2 regions of the Anaerofustis butyriciformans genome follow, and region 2 is predicted to be linked to the other one. Evidence: riboswitches for the same ligand, from Rfam matches in the RefSeq annotation. Region 2 holds a riboswitch; the other holds the start of a gene.

Region 1 (12,679 bases), on a different contig from region 2:
TATGATTCTGTCAAGTATATCTAAAGCTCCTTCGTTACCGTCTCTATCTAGGAATATTGAAGAAACAATATCGCAGCATATATCTCTTTGTTTTAATTCTTTTAAATCTTCATCTTTAAAGTATCCTGATTTATGTATTGTTGCATTGTCGTCTGCAGGATTACCAAGAGATGTTATAACGCAGTCTAATTTTTTATACATATCGAATACTTCTTTTATTGAACCTTCATTTATTATTATGTCTTTAAATTTTTTATTGTCTACTATGGAAGGCGCAAGAAGCACCATTGCTTTACTGCCGAATACTTCACCTATTTTTGCGGTAATTTGATTTGAATGACGGTCTATTGATACATTTCCGTATCCTCCAAGAAGAGAAACAAAAGTTTTTTCAGGGTATTTTATGTCACTTTCAATATTAATATGACTTAAAGTGTTTCCCCAGCCTATACCTATATTATTATATTTTTTTACCATATCTTTTAACTCTTCACCGGCACCGTCTGCAAGAGAACGAGTTAATTTTTTACTGTCTTTAAAATATGGAACAACTTTAAAGTCTACATTAGGATATTTATTTTTTAATGCTTCCTCCAAATCGTTTAAAGGAGTAAACTCTTTTATTTTTATTTCGACTATTCCTTCATCTATACATCTTTTAAGTGCTCTTGATATTCCTATTCTTGAAATACCCATGCTGTCCCCTATTTGCTTTTGGGTCATGCCGTCAAGATAGTACATTTTTGCTATTTTTGAAAGGGTATTATTATCTAACATTTTTTTCTCCTAAAATTATAAAAGTGGTTGACATATAAAATCTTTTATTATATAATACGGTTGAAATTGAACATATGAGCATTTAAAGTGTTCATATGAACAAATAAATATTAACATATCAATTAAGTGATGTCAATAAAATATAAATATTTTTAAGTTTCTTAGGAGGAAAAAAAATGCAAGGCAAAATGAAAGCTGGCAGACTTCATGCTATCAACGACATAAGATGTGACGAAGTGGATATTCCACAAATAAAAGATGACGAAGTATTACTTAGAGTATACTGTGCAGGTATATGTGGTTCTGACTTAGGTAGAGTTTTCTCAACAGGTACATATCACTTCCCTACAACACTAGGTCATGAATTCGGTGGTGAAATAGTTGAAATCGGTAAAGGTGTAAAAGACCTTGACTTAAGAGAAGAATTAAAAGTAGGTCAAAGAGTTGACGTAAACCCTATGACAGGATGCGGAAAATGTAAAGACTGCTTAAATGGTAATATAAATTTATGTGATACATACGGCTACACAGGTTCAAGAAGTGACGGAGGTTTTGGTCAATACGTTGCAGTAAAAGCTACACAATGTTATGTATGTCCTGATGACTTTAGTTGGGATATGATTTGCCAAATCGACCCTGCTGTTATTTCACTACACGGTGCTTTAAGAGCCGGTATCAAAGTTAACGATGCAGTTGTAGTATTTGGTACAGGTCCTGTTGGATACTATATGGTTCAATGGGCAAACATCTGCGGAGCAAGAATGGTAATCGCAGTTGATATTAAAGATGAAAAACTTGACTTAATAAAGAAAGTAGGCGCTACTTATACAATTAACTCATTAAATATGACAAATGAAGAAGTTGTTGCAAAAATTAAAGAATATACTGGTGAAGATGGTCCTGAAGTATGTATAGAAGCAGCAGGTTCTCCAATAACATTTAACCAAGCAATACAATGCTTAAAGAAACACGGTACATTTACATGTATAGGTACTCCACACGGAGATGTAAATGTTCTTGATAAATCTTATGATAAATGTATTTTAAGAAAAGAACTTACAATAAAAGGTTCTTGGTGCTATAACTTTACACCTGAATATGAAGAATTCTGTGCAACAATAGATGCTGCTAAGAAAGGTTTACTTGACTTAACATCAATTATTTCTCATAGATTTAAAGTTGATGATGTAAAAGATGCATTTGAATTAATTGAAAGAAAAGAATTCTTTAACAAAATCGTAATTACACAAGATGGTTACGAACCTGGAAAATAGTTTTTAATTAAAATAAAATATAAATAAAATTTAAGGAGAAAATTAATATGTTAACAAAATACGAATTAGCAAGAGTAAATGACCACTCTTTATTAAAACCACAATTAACTTATGATGAAGTAAGAAAAGGAATCCAATTCGCAAAAGAATGGAAATGTAGAACTGTATGTGTTACTCCATCAAGAGTAAAAATGGCTTATGATATTCTAAAAGGTTCTGAAACAGCAGTATGTGCATGTGTTGGTTTCCCAAACGGTGCAGAACTTACAGAATCAAAAGTTGCTGATACTCAAAGAGTATACAACATGGGTGCAACAGAAGTTGATATCGTACTTAACGTTTCAGCTTTAAAATCAGGTGATTATGATACAGTATTTAACGATGTTCATGCAGTAGTAAATGCTTCTCCTGCTAATATCAAAGTTATCTTAGAAAACTGCTTATTAACAAAAGATGAAATCGCAAAAGCTTCAAGAATTTGTTCTGATGCTGGTGCTGGATTTGTTAAAACATCTACAGGTTTCTCATCAGGTGGTGCTACACTTGAAGATATCGCAATCATGAAAGCAAATATCGATACAACAAGAGTTCAAATTAAAGCTGCCGGCGGTATTTCAACAGTTGCTGATGCTGAAGCATTCTTAAAAGCTGGTTGTTCAAGACTTGGTATTTCAAGAACACAAGCTATGTTTGATGAAATTGACGCAGCAAGCAAATAGTAACTTACATTTTTCTTAATACATAAAAAAGAAGAGAATATATTCTCTTCTTTTTTATTGATAATTAAAATATAAATGATTATTCAAAACCTTTGTCTATATCATTAAATAATTCACCATTAAAGAAATCCCTTATGCTTATTTCAAAAAAGTCACATAAGATTTTAATTGTCTTTATTCCCGGGTTTTTACATTTTCCATCGAACATACTGTAAAGAGTAGTAGGAGGAATACCTGCCATGTTTGCAAGTGAATTTATGGAATATCCGCTTTCTTCACATAGCGTCATTATTTTTTTATTTATAGCTTCCCTAAGTTGCATTTTATTCACCTCCGTTTATTAATATTACATAAATTAAATTTAGCCAAAATCAAATTTCTTTTTTCTATTTTACATGATTTTATTAAATTTAAAAAGTAACCTATGGCGACTTTATGTTGACTTTTTGAAAAAAATATTATAATATAAGGTGAACAATCTTCAGGGTTGGGTGAAATTCCCTACCGGCAGTTATAGTCTGCGAGCGAAAGCTGAAAAGGTGAAATTCCTTTACCGACGGTAAAGTCCGGATGAGAGAGGATACATAAAGTATTTTTTTTAGTAATTTCCTGAAGGGTGATTACTATTTTTTTATGTATACCTTAAATTTTAAGGAGGTATAAAAAAAATGAAAGACACTAGAAGACTTGTAACAGTTTCAATGCTTATTGCATTGTCAATCGTATTAATGCTTATTGTACGATTTCCAATTATGCCATCGGCTGCATGGCTTGAATATGAACCAATGGATGTTCCACTTCTTATTATTGGTTTAATGTTCGGACCTGTAACAGGAATAATATCCGTTATAATTTCAAGCTGTATACAAGCACTAACCGTAAGTGCTATGAACGGCTGGGTAGGTGCTTTGATGCACATAATCTCAAGCAGCGCACTTGTAGGAGTTGCAGGATTTGTATACAGTAAAAACAAAACAAGAAAAGGTGCTGTATTAGGGCTTGTTCTTGGAGCTATAGCAATGGTTCTTGTTATGATTCCGGCAAACTTGGTAATTACAACTAATTTTTACGGTATGCCATTAGAAGCTGTAAAAGCATCACTTCCTGTTGCGGTAATACCTTTTAATATTTTAAAAGCCGGTATTAACTGCATAATAACTTTTATTGTATATAAACCTATCAGTAACTTTATAAAGACAAGACCTGATAGTGCAAGAGTAAATACAACAAAATAGAAATAATAATAAAATCTTTACTTAATGAATCCATTTAGCCTCTCAAAACGAGAGGCTTTAATTTTTTTTATATAAAAAAGCCCCTTAAACAGGGGCATTCGTTCTTAATAATTATTCTGCTTCTTCGGCCAGCTCTTTTAGTTTATCCTCATAAGCTTCCAAAACTTTGTTTTGCATTTCGACTCTTGTTTCAAGGTTTATCGGATGTGCAATATCTTTGAATTCACCATTAGGCATTTTTCTACTAGGCATAGCAATAAATACCCCATTGTCTCCTTCAATTATTTTGATGTCATGAATTACGAATTGATCATCAAAAGTAACAGATACGATCGCTTTCATCTTTCCTTCGTCATATGTCTTTCTTACCCTAATGTCTGTGATTTGCATTTGTCTTTCCTCCCTTTATTCTGTTAAATATATTATACATTATAAATTTAAGAATTGCAATAACGATTACATACCTATGAATAAAGGATTTCATAATTTTTCAACATGATGTTTTTACTTTAAATATTTGCCGATTTTTTTAATATAATTATAATATAAATAAATATTGTAAAAATCATTGAAAGATAGTAAAATATATTAAGTATATAATAAGCATATAATGAAATAAATAAGTGTTAAAGTTTATATAAAAACAATACGGCGGTGAAAAAATGAATATAGATTTAGAAAATATAAAAAAGATATATTTTATTGGAATAGGCGGAACCAGTATGTCTGGTCTTGCTTTAATGTCAAAAATAAACGGTAAAGAAGTTTTAGGTTCAGATATGAGACTTTGTGTTTATACCGAAAAATTAGAAAAGAACGGAATTAAAGTTATTATAGGACATAATAAAGAAAATATAACCGACGATATAGATTTAATAGTTTATTCTGCTGCAATCAGAGAAAATAATCCTGAAAGAGTTGAGGGAAAAAATAAAGGTATTCTTGAAATAGAACGTTCAATTTTCCTTGGACTTATAAGTAAATATTATAAAAAAACCGTAGCTGTAAGCGGAACTCATGGAAAAACAACAACATCTTCCCTTATGTCTTTGGTATTTTTAAATGCAAATCTTGATCCTTCAATTTCAATAGGAGGAACTTTAAGAAAAATAAACGGAAACTCAAGAGTTGGGGACAGCGACTATTTTGTAATAGAAGCATGTGAATTCGTAGACAGTTTCCTTCATTCAAGACATTTTGTAGGAACAATACAAAATATAGAAAGAGATCATCTTGATTATTTTACAGGTGGTATAGAACAAATAAAAGAATCATTTAAAAAGTTTGCAAAAATTACTCCAAAAGACGGTTTACTTGTTGTAAACGGAGATGATAAAAACGTTCTTGATATTTTAGACGGACTTGAATGTAAAATAGTTAAAGTTGGTCTTTCAGAAAATAATGACTTTGTTGCTAAAAATATAACATATAACGAACTTGGAAAACCAAGATTTGATGTATATAAAAACGGTGAATTTTATTATCACTTTGAACTTAATATACCGGGAGAACACAACGTACTTAATGCTTTAAGCGTTGTTGCAGTTTCAGATTTCTTTATGATTGACAAAAAAATCGTAAATGACAGTTTTAAAGAATTTATGGGTGCAAAAAGAAGATTTGAAAAAAGAGGAGTTGTAAACAATATTACTGTAATAGAAGATTATGCTCATCATCCAACAGAACTTAAAGTTACTATTGATGCTTGTAAAAATTATGAACATAAAAAATTATTCGTAATATTCCAACCTCATACTTATTCAAGAACATTCCTTTTATTTGATGAGTTTGTAGATGCAATGAAAGGTGCAGACGAGCTTATATTAAACGATATTTACTCAGACAGAGAAGATAACGAATGGAATATATATTCTGAAGATATAGCCGAAAAAGTAGTTGAAAAATACGGCATACCTTCAAGAGTAATAAGTGAATTTTCAGATATAAGAGATTATATTGTAGAAAATGCTAAGCCGGGGGATTTTGTTCTTGTTGCCGGAAGTCAATCAATAAATCAAGTTGCTTACGATATAGTTGATAAATTAAAAGAAATATATGAATAAAAAAGACCGAGATTTCTCGGTCTTTTATAATATGTAGCAAAGAATCGGAATTGTAATAAAGGAGCATATAGTTGTTATAAATACTCCTTTTGATGCAAGAGCAGCGTTTCCTTCATATTTACCTGCAAACATTACGGTTATGTTTCCAACAGGCATTGCCATTACTATTATGGTAAGTCCTAAAATTAATGGATTTGTAATAACATGTTTTAAAATAAACATTGAAGCTAATGGAATTAATACTTGTTTTATTATTGTATAAGGATATAATTTATATTCGTTAAATATTTCTTTTACAGGAATTCTTGCTAATGAACAGCCTATTAAAATCATTGCAAGAGGACTTGTTATACTCCCTACCATTTCAAAAGTTGAGCTTAAGAAAGATGGAATATTTATAGAAAATATAAAAATAATTATTGCAAGAACGCTTGATATCATTCCCGGGTTTATGACTTTTTTGAAATCAAATTTTGTTTTTTCTTTACTATCCATATTAAATAGATAAATTCCGAGGCTGTAAACAAATATGCCGAATACCATATTAAAAAGGCTACATAGAAATACGGCACTTTCTCCGAATATTGTTTTTGTTACAGGATATCCCATAAATCCAATATTAGAAAATATTGTCATAAACATATAAAGTCCAAAATTTTCTTTTTCTATTTTTAATATTTTATTTAATAATATTGCTATAAAAGGAAGTATTAAATACATTAAAAAAGCAATAAGTAAAATAAGAAAAACAGTGCTTTTATTATATGATATTTCGCCAGTTGTTACGGATGATAGAATCAAACACGGGGTTGTTACATTTAAAATCAGTATATTTAACTTACTTGATACATGTTTATCCATATACCCTATTTTTTCTAAGATATATCCTAAAGTCATTACCAAAAACAAAACAATCATTTGTGTTATAATATTGCTTAAATCCATTATGCTCCTTTCTTTTTACCACATTAAACTGCTTAGTATTTCAAATTCTTTTTGAGAATAAGTTTCTTTTTTCTCTTTGTAAGGGAAATTTTTTTCAAATTCTATAAAGTCATTTTCGTTTATATTAAAATCTTCACTTTCAACAAATCTAAAATCTTTTACATCACTAAGATAATCTTTTTCAAGTTCTAAAGCCAAAAGAGGAACGTCGTTTTTACCGTCTTCGGTTTTTATATCGAATTTTAAAGCAAGTGTAAAACCGAACCTATGGTATAAAAGAGGATTTCCATATATTATAATTGCTTTATATCCCATTTCTTTTGCTTTTTTTATTGAATAATTTATTAAATCACTACCTATTCCTTTGTTTTTATATTCAGGTATTATGCTAACAGGACCAAAAGTAAGTACATCTTTAAATTTGTTTTCTTTTATTAATTTAGCATTTGAATATCCTATATGCCCTATTAATTGTTCATCTTTTTGCACTACAAAAGAAAGATCTTTAATATAATCATCGTTTTTATGAAGTTTATGTAGTACATAATGTTCTACACATCCTTTTGTATAAACATTAAAAAATGCTTCCCTTGTTAAAAATTCAGTATTTTTATAATCTTCTTTGGTTTCTTTTCTAATAATATAATCTTTATTCATATTTGTTCTCCTTTTATATTTAATTTAAAAATTGATACTAATAAAGGACACTAAAATAAAGATAACAAAGTTATCTTTATTAAATATACAAATATATTACATTACCGCTAACAAAAAGACACCACCTTTATTTTTATAAATTTAACACCTATATAATAACATATTTACAGGTATAATTTTAAAATAATAAAATTTAAAAAATAAATATTTTATTATTATTATATTGTATTAAAAAACTAATTTTGGTATAATCTTGTGATATTACAATAAATTTTTATTTTTTACTTATTTTTCTATATATTTTGGCAAATAAGAAAGTTATTTGTTTTATTGTTATTTTCATTTGGAGGTGTGATATGGAAAGTATCAATACCGCTAATCCTCTTGGGTATGAAAAAATTCCAAAACTCTTAAAAGGTTTTGCAATTCCAAGTATAATAGCGATGATTGTTAGTTCTCTTTATAACATTGTTGACCAAATTTTCATAGGTCAAGGTGTTGGTTATCTGGGTAATGCCGCAACGAACGTTGCATATCCTTTAACAACTATTTGTCTTGCAATAGCTCTTTTAATAGGAGTCGGAGGAGCTTCAAGATTTTCTCTTCGTCTTGGTGCGGGAGAAAAAGAAAAGGCCGCAAAAGTTGTTGGTAGTGCAATTTCAATGATGTTTGTTTTCGGTATACTTTATGCATTTTTAATTGAAATATTTTTAGTTATTTTGCTTAAAGCTTTTGGTGCTACAACACAAGTAATGCCTTATGCCATATCTTATACAAGAATAACTGCTCTTGGTATGCCGCTTCTTGTTGTAATAAACGGTATGAGCAATCTTGCAAGAGCAGACGGAAGTCCTAAATATTCAATGATGTGTATGCTTGTAGGTGCTATTGTAAACACAATTTTAGACCCTATATTCATTTTTGTATTTAATATGGGAGTTGCAGGTGCGGCAATTGCTACAGTAATAGGTCAAGTATTTTCTTTTGTTATGGCAATATTATATATAAAAAATTTCAAGCACGTACATTTAACAAGAGATTGTTTTGGGCTTCATTTTAAAGAATGCGTTAAAATTGCTTCTCTTGGTATGAGTAACAGTTTAAACCAAGTGGCGATTACTTTTGTACAAATAGTTTTAAATAATTCCCTTACATTTTACGGTGCGAGATCAATATATGGAATGGAAATTCCTCTTGCTGCCTGCGGGATAGTAATGAAAACAAATGCAATTTTACTTGCAGTAATCATAGGAATTTCTCAAGGAACTCAGCCTATAGTAGGTTTTAATTATGGGGCAGAAAAATATGACAGAGTAATAAGCGTTTATAAACTTGCAATACTTTGTAATCTTGTAGTATCTTTTATAGGTTTTATAACCTTTCAATTTTTCCCAAATCAAATTATTTCAATATTCGGTTCGGGAGATGCCCTTTACTATGAATTTGCGGTTAAGTTTATGAGAACATTTTTATTTATGGTTGTATTAAATGGTGTTCAGCTTATCTCATCAAATTTCTTTGCTGCTATCGGAAAACCTATAAAAGGGCTTATATTATCAATGACAAGACAGGTAATATTCCTTATTCCTTTAATAATAATTCTTCCTTTATTCTTTGAACTTAACGGTATACTTTTTGCTGCTCCCGTTGCGGATTTTATTGCATTCATAACAACAACTGCAGTTGTATCTAAAGAATTAAAAATAATAAAGAATAAGGAAATTAAACTTAGTACAAATTAAAAAGAAAGACTTTTATGTCTTTCTTTTTTATATGATTGATTATTATATTTTTATAATAATATTTTACTGTTTAAAATTATTTCTTTTTATATTATTTCTTTTAAAATATCTTCTACTTCTTTTTTTGATAATACTTTTCCTTGTGATACAACTTGTTCATTTATAACAAGGGCAGGTGTAGACATTACGCCATAATTTGAAATTTCAACAAAGTCTTTAACATGTACAACATTCATATTTATGTTAAGTTCTTCTAAAGCTTTTAAAACATTATTTTCAAGATTAATACAGTTCTTACATCCAGATCCTAATATTTTAATTTGCCCATTTGTTTTATTTTCATTATTGTCATTATTTTCACATTTACAAGTACTGCATCCACATGATTTTTTTAATATTTTCATTTTTCTCTCCTTTATTTTTTATATTAAAAATCCTTGCATATAGTTAAATATATAGCCTATTAAAATAATTCCAAAAGTACAAATTGATATAAACAATATAAGAAGTTTTGGCTTAACGGCTTTTTTAAGCATTATTATTGAAGGTAGGCTTAGTGTTGTAACTGCCATCATAAAAGAAAGAATTGTTCCAAGAAGTGCTCCTTTTGATAAAAGTGCTTCTGCTATTGGAATTGTTCCGAATATATCTGCATACATAGGTACTCCTACCAAAGTTGCAAGAATTACACCAAAAGGATTGTCGCTTCCAAGTATGCCGGTTATTATATCTTCAGGTATCCAGTTATGAGTTATTGCCCCTATTCCAACACCTATTAATATATAAGGAAATACTTTCTTAAATGTAGATGTCATTTGATTTTTTGCAAATATCATTCTTTGTTTTTTCGAGCGATCCGGAATTTTTACGTTTATGCTTTTTGCATTTTTAATAAAATCTTCAACGTATTCTTCCATGTGCATTTTTTCAATTATGCTTCCTCCAATAACTGCAAGAATAAGCCCTATAATTACATAAAAAATTGCAACTTTATAACCGAAAATGCTCATAAGCAAAACCAAACTTCCAAGGTCTACCATTGGAGATGATATTAAAAAAGAAAATGTAACTCCAAGGGGAAGTCCTGCTGATGTAAAGACCATAAATAAAGGTATTGAAGAGCATGAGCAGAAAGGAGTAACGGTTCCAAGTAAGGCAGAAATTATATTTGCTCTTATTCCCTTAAATTTTCCGAGTATTTTTTTACTTCTTTCAGGTGGGAAATAGCTTTGAATGTATGAAATAATAAAAATTAAAGTACAAAGTAGTATAGTTATTTTTATAACATCATAAATAAAAAACTGAAGGCTTCCACCCATTCTTCCATTTAAATCAATTCCCAAAAGAGTAAGAAAATTTCCTATTAATGTATTTAACCATTTCATTGAAAGAATTTGATTTTGAATAAATAATAATACTGACTGAATCATATTAATTCTCCTTATAATTTTTCATATCAAAAAATTTTGATATGTTGCTTAAAATAAAAGTCATCTTTTAGATGACTATTTACAGCAATTCGTAGTGTTTTCATTTTCCATTGTTATTTCTCTAAGTCTTTTTATTGCATGTTCGCTTCCGGATTTGCTTAATTTATAATGTGTCCATTTACCATCTTGTCTGCTTTGAACAATGCCTGATTCACATAATATTTTCATATGATATGAAAGAGAAGACTGCCCTATATCCATTTTATCTATTAAAACACAAGCACATTTCTCTCCGCTTTTTAATAAATCTATTATTTTTAATCTTTTTTCATCGCATAATGCTTTAAAAATTTTTATATCTTTTGAATAGTCTTCCATATTATTACCTCATATCAAAATATTTTGATATGAGTATAATATAATTTTTTTATAAACTGTCAATATATATATCAAATTTTTTTGATATGTATATATTATTTTATGTTTAATTAAGGATAAAAAGTATAAAATTTCTAAAATTAGAAAAAATATATATGAAAATATTATAAAGGAGATAGTAATGAAAGCGACAGGTATTGTAAGAAGAATTGACGATTTGGGTAGAGTTGTAATACCGAAAGAAATAAGAAGAACTTTAAGAATAAGAGAAGGAGATCCTTTGGAAATATATACAGATAACAGCGGAGAAGTAATATTAAAAAAATATTCCATGGTAGGAGAACTCTCAAGCTTTGCTCAGGAATATGTAGACAGTCTATTTTTAAGTGCAAAAATAACAAGCGTAATTTGTGACAGAGAAAATATAGTTGCAGCTTCAACGGGAGACAAAAAAGAGCTTATGGATAAAAAAATAAGCAAAGATTTAGATAAGATAATTTCAAAAAGACAGCTTGTTACTTCTTTAAACGGAGAAGTGGATATAGTAAAGGACAAAAAAAACGAACATAAATATGAAGTTATCTCCCCTATTGTTGCAAACGGAGATCCAATAGGAGCCATAGTACTTTTAAGTAAAGACAAAAATATTTCCGTTGAACAGGCAAGTCTGCTTGCAAAAACAGGTTCAATATTTTTAGGAAAACAAATGGAGCAATAAAAAAGAACACAGTTTGTGTTCTTTTTTTATTTTTTCTCGCTTAAAAACAGTCCCGATAAAACCAGTGTTGTTCCTATAATCATAACAGGGGTTATAGGTTCTTTTAATATTATAAACGAGGCAATAATTGTTATTACTGGTGTTATATAAATGTAAGCACTGGTTTTTACCGTACCTAAGATTTTTATTGATATATTCCAAGTTACAAAGCAAAGTGCACAGGCACAAAGTCCTAAAAATAAAATATTAAATATTAATACTTTAGAATTAAATAACGTTAAATCAAAGGTGAAATCAAAAAACGGAAGCATTAATATCATAAATATCAGCCCGTAAAAAAACATTCTTCTGGTTGAAGCAATCATATTGTATCCAAAAGTTGATATTTTTCTGCTTAAAAGAGAGTAAAAAGCCCATATTAAAGCTGCAATAATAGCAAGTATATCTCCTATAGGATATACTTTTACTCCGCTCATATCTTTAATGCTTATTAAAATAATTCCGGTCATTGCTATAATAAAACCGTAAAAAAAGTTTTTATTTATTTTTTCTTTTAATATAATCCAAGAAAGCATTCCCGTAAAAAACGGAGCTATGGAAACAAGAACACCTATGTTTGAAGCATTGGAATAAGTAAGGGCCATGTTTTCCAAAAGATAATATAAGCTTACTCCCGTAAGTCCCGCAAAGATAAAATATATTTCTTCTTTTCTATCCTTAAGTTTAAGTCTTTTTGGATAC
Region 2 (12,679 bases):
AGATGGTACATTATTTTTTATTGTAGATGAAAATAAAAAGATTATAGAAGTCTTTAGTAGTGACAGAAAATATATATGCACATTAAATATGTCTGATATTGGTGAGAAAGCAAAATATTTGTTAGAAACGATAATTAATCAAAATAATACTGGTACATTTTCAGTTCCTGAAATAACTGATTTTTTAAATAAAATACATTGTTTTAAATTAAAGGCGCCATCTAAAGATAAATCTGATATTACGATAAAAGTACATGATTTTCATACAGGAATAAATCCAACTTTGGGCTTTAGTATAAAGTCAAGATTAGGGAAAGCGTCAACGCTTTTAAATGCGGGGAAAAATACTAATTTTATTTATAAATTAAATGGTGATTTTACTGATGAAGATATGAATAAAGTAAACTCTATGTTTCATATAAAGAAAACTAAAAAAGGCGAAAAAAACGAAATAGCAATTGGAGAACGATTAAGATATATTTTATCGAAAGATGTTCAATTAAAATATTTTGATATTTCTGGTAAAAATTTTAAAAATAATCTTATTTTAATTGATACAATGTTGCCGAGTATTATTTCAAATAGGCTGCTAGAGTATTATTCTACAGGAGTAAGTAATATAAAAATATTATTAGATAAAATTATAGAAGAAAATCCATTAAATTTTGATTTGTCAGAAAATCATCCTTTTTATAGTTATAAATTTAAAAAATTTATAACTGAATCCGCATTAGGTATGTTACCTGGGAAAGTTTGGACGGGTAAGGCAGATGCAACAGGTGGATATATTATAGTAAAAGAAGATGGAGATGTTCTTTGTTATCATTTATACAATAGAAACGAATTTGAAGAATACCTTTTAAATAATATAAAATTTGAAAAAGCAAGTGCAAAAAGACATAATTTTGCGGAAGTGTATAAAAAAAATAATGAATACTACATAAACTTAAATCTCCAAATAAGATTTATAAAATAACCGCAAAATTGTGGTTATTTTTTTAATTTCTTGAGTCTAATAATATAAATTTTATGGTATAAATTTCATTTTAAAGAGAAAAATATTTACAAAAAGGAGGAGTAAATATTTTGGAAAATACAAAAATAAATGATATTTATGCCAGAGAGATTTTGGATTCAAGGTCTAATCCTACCGTTGAAGTTGATGTAGTTCTTGAAGATGGTTCTATTGGTAGGGCTGCTGTTCCTTCAGGTGCTTCAACGGGTGAGTTTGAGGCTGTTGAGCTTAGAGATAAAGATGAAAATAGATATGTAGGTAATGGTGTATTAAAAGCGGTAGAAAATGTAAATCATTATATTAAAGCGCATTTAATAGGAATGAATGCTGCTTATCAAGATGATATTGACGCTGCATTATGTAAAATAGATGGTAGTAAGAATAAAGGAAATATTGGTGCAAATGCAATTTTGGGCGTTTCTCTTGCTTGTGCCGATGCAGTAAGCAAATCTTTAAAACTTCCTTTATATAGTTATATAGGGCAGTTATCTAATAATGATGCGACATTACTTCCGGTTCCTATGATGAATATTTTAAACGGTGGAAAACACGCAAACAATAATTTAGATGTTCAAGAATTTATGATACTTCCTCATAGTGCAGATACTTTTAAAGATGCTTTAAGAATGGGCAGTGAAATCTATCACAAATTAAGAGGCATTTTAATAGAGAAGATGATGAGTGTTTCTGTTGGTGATGAAGGAGGATTTGCCCCTGATGTAGATAGTGCGGAAGAAGCTATTATGCTTATAATGAAAGCTATTGAAAATGCAGGGTATAAACCGGGAGATGATGTATATATAGCTCTTGATATGGCAAGCAGTGAGCTTTATGATAAAAAGCTTGATTCGTATTTTTATGAAATAAAAGAAAGAAAATACGGCGAGATGATAGCATATTATGAAAAACTTACCAGTAAATATCCTATCATATCTATTGAAGATGGTATATCAGAAGATGATTTTGAAAGCTGGAAATTCTTAAGTGACAGACTTAATAACAGCGTTCAGCTTGTTGGAGATGATTTGTTTGTAACCAATAAAGAAAGACTTAAAAAAGGTATTGATATGGGGGTTGCAAACTCTATATTAATAAAATTAAATCAAATAGGAACATTAAGCGAAACTTTAGAAACTATGAATTTAGCAAGAAAAAATAATTATACAACGGTTGTATCTCATAGGTCAGGTGAAACGGAAGATACTTTTATTGCTGATTTGGCTGTTGGTTTTAATGCAGGACAAATAAAAACAGGAGCACCTTGCAGAAGTGAAAGAGTTGCTAAATATAACAGACTTTTAAGAATTGAAGAAGAGTTAAAGGGTAAGGCAAGATATATCGGTAAAGATGTTTTTACTAATATAAGATTAAAATAAAAAAAGCAGTTGTAACTGCTTTTTTTTACTTCTCTAAATAGGGTTATATTATAGTTCTTGTAGGTTGATACAAAATATTTTACTTGCATATATTTCCCAAAATGAATTTTAGAATGGTTTTACCTAGGTTTTGGTAAATTAATTAATTCTTCCCAATTATATCTTTTAAGATATAAAAATGTATATTTGAAACACTGAGAGGAGATTTAATAAAAAACAAATATTTAAAAAAGTATTTATATTTAGAGCATTATTAGTTATAGGGTCCTTTATTATAAAATTAGTTATGGTATATTGCTATAATATAACTTCTTAAATACTTTTGTGAAACTTATTATAAAGGGTAAGTGTGAAATAAGTTTGTTAAAATGTGAATATTTGATTATATTGTATCTAAAAAATAAGTGGTAAAAATAAAAAATAAAATGAACTTAATATGAAAAAAGAATACGCTTAGCGTATTCTTCTATCCTTTTAAACCATCGGCTTGTCTTTGCATATTTTCTACTACTATGTCGTGTATGTCGCCAAGAGAGTTGCAATATTTTAATACATCCCATGGCTCATTTGTATGAAAGTGTATTTTTATTAATTTTTCATCTCCGACTGCAAGCAGGCAGTCTCCTTTAAAGTTATTTGTTATATAATCATGGATTTCATCTTCGTCTAAATTTTCTCCGGCAATAAGAAGCTGTGTATCAAATTTGAATTCTATCATAAATTTTCCTCCTTTTATTTAAGGGCTTTTATAATTTGTTTAGTCCTATTTTATATTTTGATTATATAATATAAATTTTATATTTACAATAATCTAAAAAAGAGTTATACTTATTTAGTAATGAATTTATTTATTGGTGTAATCCTCCAATTATTCTTATAAATAAATTATTATAGAAAATTGAATATTGAAGAATTTATCTTCAGGGCAAGGTGTAATTCCTGACCGCCAGTAAAGTCTGGGAGCGAAAGCTGATATGGTGTGATTCCATAACCGACGGTATAGTCCGGATGAAAGAAGATATGATAATTAATGCCCTGTTATTTTAGTATAACAGGCATTTTTTAAATTCACCTCATATCTATAATAAGGAGAATAATGGAAAACTTAACAACAAATCAAACAACAAACTCAAAAATCAGTACAAGGGTAATGGTATGTACGGCTATGTTAGCTGCTGTATCATTCTTACTCGCTTTTTTAGAAGTACCAATGCTTTTATCACCATCTTTTGCAAGAATGGATTTATCTGACCTTCCTGCATTAATCGGTGCATTTGCTTTTGGACCTATGGCTGGTGTTGTAATTGAACTAATTAAAAACGGACTTCAAGTATTTTCAACACAAACAGCCGGAATAGGGGAACTTGCAAATTTTGCAATGGGTGCTTCTTTTGTTTTTACTGCAGGATTAATTTACAAAAGAAATAAAACAAAGAAAACTGCTTTAATTGCTTGTATTATTGCAAGTGTAGTAATGGGAGCAGTTGCAGGATTACTTAATTATTTTGTTTTACTTCCTATGTATAGTGCATTTATGCCAATTGATCAGGTTATTGCTTCTTTTGGAGAAATAATACCTTTCATTCAGACTAAATTTGAAGTAATTTTATTTAGTGCAATTCCTGCAAATATTATTAAAGGTCTGATTATTTCATTATTTGCTATGCTTATTTATAAAGGGGTAAGTCCTATATTAAAAGGAGAAAAGTAAAAAATGGAAAAAGCCAAAGATTATTTATCATTTTTGGTAGATGAAGTTCATTCTACGGTTTTTGCAACAGTAGATAAAAACGGAGAACCTGAAACGAGCATTATAGATTTAATGCTTTATGATGAAGACAGTGTTTATTTCTTAACAGCAAAAGGAAAGCCTTTTTATGATAGACTTATGGATAAAAAGGTAGTTTCCATATCTGCAATGAAAGGAATGGATACAATGTCTACAAAAGCCATTATGATGAAAGCTAAAGTAATGAATATAGGTAGAGATAAACTCGATGAAATATTTGAGAAAAATACTTATATGAATGAAATTTATACAAGTGAAGAAAGTAAAATGGCTCTTGAAGTATTCAAGGTATACGATATGGAGGGCGAATATCTTGATATGTCACAACAACCCATTTTAAGAAAAACATTTTCAATTGGAGGGGGAAATGTTAGAAAAGCAAGTTATCATATAAATGGAGATTGTATAGGGTGTGGGAAGTGTTTTGAGGTATGTTCCTTTAAAGCGATAAAGAAAGGAAATCCTTATAAAATAATTGATAACTATTGTTTTGAATGTGGAAATTGTTATAGTGTTTGTCCTGTAAATGCTGTTGATAAAAATAATTAGGACTTATGAATTTTTAAATTCAATTAATATTACATAGTTAAAATAAAAAAGACACTTAAGTGTCTTTTTTATTTTGATAAAAGTTTCTTTTCAATTTTATTTTTATTTTTTAAATAATATAAAATCCCTGTAATATCGGCAAGCGCCCAACCAATAGGCACGCTCATCCATATACCTTTTACTCCTATAAATGAAATAGAAGATAAAGTATAAGCAAGGAAGACTCTGCTTCCAAGAGAAATAATTGTTAAAATAACGGACATTAAAGGTTTTTCTATTGCTCTGTAAATACCATAAAGTAGGAACAAACATCCTATTCCTATATAAAAAGCACCTTCAATTCTTAAGTATTCTATTCCTGCATTTATAATTGCTGTTTCATTTGCATTTACAAATATCATCATTAATTGTTTTGCAAATACAAAAACTATAAAGGAAATAATTAAACAGAAAATGCTTGATAAAGCAATTGCACTTTTTATTCCTTTTTTTATTCTCTCAGTTTCTTTTGCTCCGTAATTTTGAGCTATAAATGTTGAAAATGCATTACCGAAATCTTGAACCGGCATATAAGCAAAGGAGTCTATTTTTACAGCAGCGGCAAAGGCTGCCATTATTGTAGCACCAAAAGAATTAACTAAACCTTGTACCATTAAAATTCCAAAATTCATTATAGATTGTTGTATACAAGTTAAGAAGGAAAACTTAAATATTTCATTTAAAATATTTTTATTCCATTTCATATATTTCTTTTTGAATCTAAAATCAGGGAATTTAAAAAGTGTATATATTGTTATTCCAAGACCTGAGATGTACTGAGAAAATACTGTGGCTATGGCTGCTCCTTCTACTCCCATATTTAGAGTTATTACAAAGAATAAATCAAGTATAATATTAATAATTGCAGATATCCCAAGAAATACAAGAGGAATGATTGAATTCCCTACTGCTCTAAGTACACAAGCATAATAGTTGTAAAGGAAAGTTGCCGTTATTCCAAAGAAAATAATAAAAGTATAACTTTTCATTATCATAAAAATATTTTCCGGAATATTTAAAAAATATAGTATTTGATCAATAAAAATGAAAACTAAAATATTTAATATAATTGTTATTAAAAGAATTAATGAAAAAGAAACAAATAAACTTTCTTTTAATTTTTCTTCATTTTTTTCTCCATATCTTATGGAAAAAACTGCACCGCTACCCATACATAAACCCAAAAGAATTGATGCAATAAAAACCATCAATGTATAGGCAGAACCTACTGCCGCAAGAGCATTCGTTCCGATAAATTTTCCTACAATTAATGTATCTGCTATGTTATATAGTTGTTGCAAAAGATTTCCAATTATCATCGGAAATGCAAATAATAATATTTTTTTTGTGATGTTTCCTTTTGTTAAATCAAGCTGCATATGTTTTGCCTTTTGTTTTTTTATTAATGATATATCTATATTGTAAATTTGTCAATTTGATGTATTATTGTATTAATAAAATATTGTTTAAATACACTGTTTTAATGGTTGTATAATTGACTTTGATAACATATTTTGATATACTTTTTTGTTAGGTAAAGGTATTTTTTTACCGTGATAAAAGGAGGAAATAACAATGATAAAAGTAACATTTCCGGATGGAAACATTAAAGAATTTGAAAACGGCGTAAGTGTATTAGATGTAGCTGAAAGTATTTCTCCTGCACTTAAAAGAGATGTTTTATGCGCTAAAGTAAATGATGAGATTGTGGATATAAGAACCACTTTAGATAAAGACGTTAGCATTGTATTTTATAAATTTGATGATTTAGACGGCAAAAAAGCATTTTGGCATACTACAAGCCATATCTTAGCTCAAGCAGTTAAAAGAATATATGGCGATAAAGTAAAACTTGCAATTGGACCAAGTATAGATAATGGTTTCTATTATGATTTCGATACAGAAACACCGCTTCTTGAAAGTGATCTTGAAAAAATAGAAGCAGAAATGAAAAAAATCGTAAAAGAAAATATTTCAATTGAAAAATACGTTTTACCAAGACAAGAAGCTATTGATTTTGAAAAGGAACAAAAAGAAGATTATAAAGTTGAATTAATTGAAGATTTACCTGAAGACAGCATTATATCTTTCTATAAACAAGGAGACTTTACAGACCTTTGTGCAGGTCCTCATCTACTTAATACAAAACCTGTAAAAGCAATTAAACTTTTATCTATTACAGGTGCTTACTGGAGAGGGGACAGCAACAAAAAGATGCTTCAAAGAATTTACGGTATTTCTTTCCCTAAAGCAAAAATGCTTGAAGAATATTTAGAAATGCTTGAAGAAGCAAAGAAAAGAGATCATAGAAAAATTGGTAAAGATATGGACTTATTCATGATTTGTGAAGAAGGTCCGGGATTTCCTTTCTTCCTTCCAAAAGGAATGGTTATAAGAAATGAACTTGAAAACTTCTGGAGAAAAGAACATAGAAAAAGAGGATATGAAGAAATTAAAACTCCTCTTATCTTAAATGAAGATTTATGGCATACATCAGGTCACTGGGATCATTATAAAGACAATATGTACTTTACTCAAATTGACGGAAACGATTATGCAATAAAACCAATGAACTGCCCTGGTTCAATGCTTGTATATAAAAGAAAAATGTATTCATACAGAGATTTACCTTTAAGAATAGGTGAACTTGGACAAGTACATCGTCATGAACTTTCAGGTGCACTTCACGGACTTATGAGAGTTAGAACATTTACTCAAGATGATGCTCATATCTTTATGTTACCTGAACAAATTAAAGATGAAGTTATTGGCGTAATTGATTTTATCGATTATGTATACAATATGTTTGGATTTAAGTATCATGTAGAATTATCTACACGTCCAGATGATTCAATGGGTTCTGATGAAGATTGGAACATGGCAACAGAAGCTTTAAGAGAAGCTATGGAAGCAAAAGGAATGGATTATGTTGTAAATGAAGGAGACGGTGCATTCTATGGACCAAAACTTGACTTCCACTTGGAAGACTGTCTTGGAAGAACATGGCAATGTGGTACAATCCAACTTGATTTCCAAATGCCTCAAAGATTTGACCTTACATATGTAGGTCATGATGGGGAAAAACACAGACCTGTAATGATTCACAGAGTAATCTTCGGTTCAATCGAAAGATTTATTGGTATCTTAACAGAACACTTTGCAGGTGCATTCCCACTTTGGTTAGCTCCTGTTCAAGTTAAATTAATTCCTATTACAGACAGAAACCTTGAATATGTAAAAGGAATTAAAGATAAATTGGAAGAAAAAGGCATTAGATGCGAAATTGATGATAGAAGCGAAAAAATGGGATATAAAATCAGAGAAGCTCAACTTGAAAAAGTTCCTTATATGTTAATTGCAGGAGATAGAGATATGGAAGGTAACGTTGTTTCTGTTCGTGCAAGAAAAGATGGTGAAAATTTAGGAGCAATGAGCGTTGATGAATTTATTGAAAAAGCTTTAAATGAAATAAATACAAAAGTACTTTAAAAAAAACACCCTTTGGGGTGTTTTTTTTAATTAAAATATTTACCGTTTGGTTTATTATACTTATATTTTTTATAGTGCTTATGACATATTATGTAGTATAAAATATATCCGATTACAGCGCTTATTGTATTAAATATCACATCATCAATATCAGCAACACGGCTTACTAAAAAGAAAAATTGCATTATCTCAATAAATAGTGTTATAAAAAATGCACTTTTTACAGTTCTTTTAAAAGTTATTCTTCCTGGAAAAGTTAAAGGAAGTAAAAATCCGTAAGGAAGTAACAACCCAATATTACCAAATAAATTGATGAAAGCTATCATTGAAAGCTTTCCTCCATTTATAAGTTCAGTATATTGTAAACTTTGCCATTAGTTTTTAATACTTAGGAAAGGGACTAAGTTATAATGTTGTTCATATGTATATTCTCCAACATAAGGAACTAGCGTCATTGAAAATACAATAAGCAGATATATTGATAAAATTAAAAAGCAAAGCCAATTTACTTTTTTATTTTTTCCTGTCAAAATTTTACCTCTTTTCTAAAAAATGCTATTTAATGATACAATAAAGAAAAGCAAAAAACAATTAATATGAAAAAGTTTAATTTTTTCTTAATAAACTTCATTGTAAATTAAAGATATGTTTTTACTACATTGCTATTTATATTTTTTAGATGTATAATATTTAAGATTTCAAATTAATGGAGAATAAAGATATGAGCTTTCAAATAATAAGCGATGGTGCTTGTGATTTACCTAAAAGTTATGTAGAAGAAAATGATATAAAACTTGTTCCTTTTTATGTTTCATTTGGCGATGAAGAATTACATAAAGAGGGTAGTTTTATAACTGTTGAAGAGTTTTATACTAAAATGGTTGAAAACCCTACTGTTTTTCCAAAGACATCTCTTCCAAGCGTTAACGACTATATAGATGTATTTACTCCTTTTGTAGAAAAGAATATTCCTATATTATGCATTTGTACAGATTTACAATTAAGCGGTTCTTTTAATAGTGCGAGAATGGCAAAAGAAGTTTTAGAGGATAAATATGATAATGCTAAAATAAAAGTAATAAATTCAATTAATATAACAGCTTCTCAGGCAGTTTTTGTAGGTGAAGCCATAAGAATGAGAGATAATGGCATTGAATTTGAAGATTGTTATGAAAGACTTGAAAAACTTAAAGAATATGGAAGAATTCATTTTACGGTAGGAAGTATTGATTATCTTAAACATGGAGGAAGAATAGGTAAACTTGCGGGCTTTGCTGCCGGTGCACTTGGTTTGAAACCTCTTATTGAGCTTAAATATGGAGAGGTTTGTTCAGCAGGTGTAGCACGAAGCAGAAAAAAATCTATTAAACAAGTTTTGGATTATACAAAAAAATTCTTTGAACGTAAAAATGAAAATCCTGATGATTATGTTTTTTGTGTAGGTTATGGATACAGTAAAGAAGAGGGGGAAGAATATAGACTTAAACTTCATAAATCTTTACAAGAATATTCTAATGTTAAATTAGAAGAAATACATATGATACAAATAGGAGCAACAATTGGTGTTCATACAGGTCCTTATGCTCTAGGACATGGATTTATAAAGAAATATGATAAATAGTATTCCTAAGCGAGTTTATATTAATATAAGCTCGCTTTTCTTTTGTGGTATAATATGTAAAATTAATTTTAAATTGAGGTAGATATGAATAATATAATTTCCATTTTTATTGTATTAATATTATTTTTAATATGTTTAACAATAAGTATTTTGCAGCTAAGTTGTAAAGGTCTGTTGTTAAATAACGCTTTTCTTTTTGCTTCAAAGAGGGAAAGAGAAAATATGAATAAAAAGCCTCATTATAGACAAACAGGAATAGTTTTTCTATTTTTATCAGCAATTTTCTTATGTCTTTTAATTAATATTATATTTAAAATTAAGATTTTGGGTTATATTATATGGTGTTTAATATTATGTACGATACTGTATGCTTTGGTATCTTCAATAAAATTATATAAGTAAAGTTAAATTTTCTCTTGACTCTAACGTTAGGTAATAGTGTATTTTAAATTTGGAGGTAAGATATGAAGTTAACTGTTGGTGAAATTTCTAAATTATTTGATATTAGTGTGCGCACACTTCATTATTATGATGAAATAAACTTATTAAACCCAAGTGAGAAAAAAGAGAACGGATATAGATATTATACAGATGAAGATTTGGTATTGCTTCAAGAAATTATTTTTTATAAAGATCTTATGTTACCTCTAAAAGATATAAAATATATTTTGAAACAAGAAAAAAGAGATAAGGTTGATATCTTAAATAAACATAAAAAAATTCTTATGTTAAAAAGAGAAAAGATTGACTTATTGATTAAACTTGTTGATGATACTTTAAATGGAGGAAAAACTAAAATGAATAAAGATAGCATTGATAAAATAAATATATATAAAGAAGAATATAAAAAAGAAGTGTTGGATAAATGGGGAAAGACTAAGGAATACGCTGAATATAAGGACAAAACATCTTCTTATACAAAGAGTAAATGGAATCAAATAGAGGAAGAAACAAAGAGGATTTTTTTACTTTTCTATAAAAATAAGAACAATGATGTAAAAAGCAATGAAGTAAAGACATTAGTAAGAATGTGGAAGGATTTTATAAGTGATAATTTTTATTATTGTTCAAATGAGATATTATTATCTTTAAGTGATATGTATATAAATGATGAAAGATTTAGAAATAATATTGATAATGTAGGGGAAGGGACTGCAGAATTTATGAGTAGAGCAATAAAAGAATTTGTTAGGGAGAATTAAATGGATAAAAAAAGATTAAAAGAAGAATATAAAAAGAAAAAGCCTGATATGGGAGTTTATAAAGTTAATTTTAATGAAAGTAATAAAGTTTATTTAGGAATAGCCGAGGATTTAAAAGGAAACATAAATTCCCTTAAATTTCAATTAAAGTTAGGATCCTTTAGGCAAAGTAATAATTTACAAAATGAATATAATAAATTTGGTGATAAAAGTTTAAATATTGAAGTTATTGAAATACTTGAATATAAAGATAATAAAGAAAATTATATAGAAGAATTGGAAGAACTTAGAGATTTGGTTATTGAAAATTATAAAGACGCAGAAAAAATAAAATATAGAAAGAAAAAAATAATGGTAGAGAAATTCAATATTAATGATTTAGATATTATATTAGATATTTGGTTAAATGGAAATTTAGATGCTCATAATTTTATAAATAAGAAATATTTTTATGATAATTTAGATTATGTAAAAGAAATATTACCTAAAAGTGAAATATATATTTTTAAAGAAGATAATATAATAAAAGGGTTTATTGGGTTAAATAAAGGATATATAGAAGGATTATTTATAAAAAGAGAATACAGAAATCAAGGTATTGGGAAAATACTTATCAGTAAGGCAAAAAGTCTTTATAATGTTTTAAGTTTAAGTGTATATGAAAAAAATAAAAAAGCTTTAGAATTTTATTTAAAACAAGGCTTTGAAATTAAAGAAAAACATATTGATGAAGATACAATGGAGTTAGAATTATTACTTAAATATAAAAAGATGTAGCATAAGCTACATCTTTTGTTTTATTCTTCAAATAATTCTGTTGAAAGATATCTTTCTCCTGTATCAGGAAGTAATGCAACAATAGTTTTACCTTTATTTTCTTCTCTATTTGCGATGATTGTTGCTGCTTTAATTGCTGCACCTGAAGAAATCCCAACAAGAATTCCATCACTTTTGGCAATTTTTCTTGCGCTTTCAAAAGCTTCATCATTTTCAATGGTTATTATTTCATCATAAATATTTTTATCAAGAGTATTTGGAACGAAATTTGCACCTATGCCTTGTATTTTATGTGCACCTGCTCTACCTTCTGTTAATACAGGTGATGATTTAGGTTCAACTGCAACAATTTTAATATTTGGATTTTTTTCTTTTAAATATTTACCAACCCCGCTTAAAGTTCCTCCTGTGCCTACACCTGCAACAAAGTAATCTATTTTTCCTTCAGTATCTTCATAAATTTCAGGACCTGTTGTATTGTAGTGCATTTTAGGATTTTCCATATTTTCAAATTGGCTTGGAATAAAACTATCTTTTATTTCTTTTTGTAGTTCTTCTGCTTTTTCTATTGCACCTTTCATCCCTTTACTGCCGTCTGTAAGTACAATTTCTGCTCCATATGCTTTTAAAAGTTTTCTTCTTTCAATGCTCATTGTTTCCGGCATTGTTAAAATTGCTTTATATCCTTTTGCAGCTGCTATACTTGCAAGTCCAATACCAGTATTTCCGCTTGTTGGTTCAATTATTGTGCTTCCTTCTTTTAATAATCCTTCTTTTTCTGCATTTTCAATCATTGCTTTTGCAATTCTATCTTTAACGCTT

Evidence for each region. A riboswitch is a leader RNA that binds a small molecule or an ion and turns the genes downstream of it on or off. The one in region 2 is predicted to bind FMN.
Region 1: linked by a shared signal. The riboswitch ahead of V2W16_RS04265 (ECF transporter S component) and the one ahead of V2W16_RS03145 (ECF transporter S component) in region 2 are both predicted to bind FMN.

Annotation. Positions count from the first base shown of each region.
Region 1 covers NZ_JAYFFH010000002.1:162,567-175,245, reverse strand. Annotated here, with positions in the region: gene V2W16_RS04285 (sugar-binding transcriptional regulator) at 1-777, opposite strand, end outside; gene V2W16_RS04280 (galactitol-1-phosphate 5-dehydrogenase) at 954-2,051, shown strand; gene deoC (deoxyribose-phosphate aldolase) at 2,099-2,770, shown strand; gene V2W16_RS04270 (helix-turn-helix domain-containing protein) at 2,850-3,092, opposite strand; FMN riboswitch at 3,244-3,356, shown strand; gene V2W16_RS04265 (ECF transporter S component) at 3,439-4,005, shown strand; gene spoVG (septation regulator SpoVG) at 4,117-4,395, opposite strand; gene murC (UDP-N-acetylmuramate--L-alanine ligase) at 4,668-6,068, shown strand; gene V2W16_RS04250 (AEC family transporter) at 6,093-7,013, opposite strand; gene V2W16_RS04245 (GNAT family N-acetyltransferase) at 7,029-7,670, opposite strand; gene V2W16_RS04240 (MATE family efflux transporter) at 8,027-9,412, shown strand; gene V2W16_RS04235 (thioredoxin family protein) at 9,499-9,816, opposite strand; gene V2W16_RS04230 (permease) at 9,835-10,842, opposite strand; gene V2W16_RS04225 (ArsR/SmtB family transcription factor) at 10,918-11,220, opposite strand; gene V2W16_RS04220 (stage V sporulation T C-terminal domain-containing protein) at 11,402-11,938, shown strand; gene V2W16_RS04215 (DMT family transporter) at 11,965-12,679, opposite strand, start outside.
Region 2 covers NZ_JAYFFH010000001.1:641,108-653,786, reverse strand. Annotated here, with positions in the region: gene V2W16_RS03160 (HpaII family restriction endonuclease) at 1-976, shown strand, start outside; gene eno (phosphopyruvate hydratase) at 1,084-2,391, shown strand; gene V2W16_RS03150 (kinase to dihydroxyacetone kinase) at 2,858-3,109, opposite strand; FMN riboswitch at 3,304-3,415, shown strand; gene V2W16_RS03145 (ECF transporter S component) at 3,488-4,102, shown strand; gene V2W16_RS03140 (4Fe-4S binding protein) at 4,106-4,729, shown strand; gene V2W16_RS03135 (MATE family efflux transporter) at 4,798-6,147, opposite strand; gene thrS (threonine--tRNA ligase) at 6,344-8,257, shown strand; gene V2W16_RS03125 (VanZ family protein) at 8,284-8,583, opposite strand; gene V2W16_RS03120 (DegV family protein) at 8,979-9,878, shown strand; gene V2W16_RS11170 (DUF3784 domain-containing protein) at 9,963-10,280, shown strand; gene V2W16_RS03115 (MerR family transcriptional regulator) at 10,343-11,080, shown strand; gene V2W16_RS03110 (GNAT family N-acetyltransferase) at 11,081-11,857, shown strand; gene cysK (cysteine synthase A) at 11,878-12,679, opposite strand, start outside.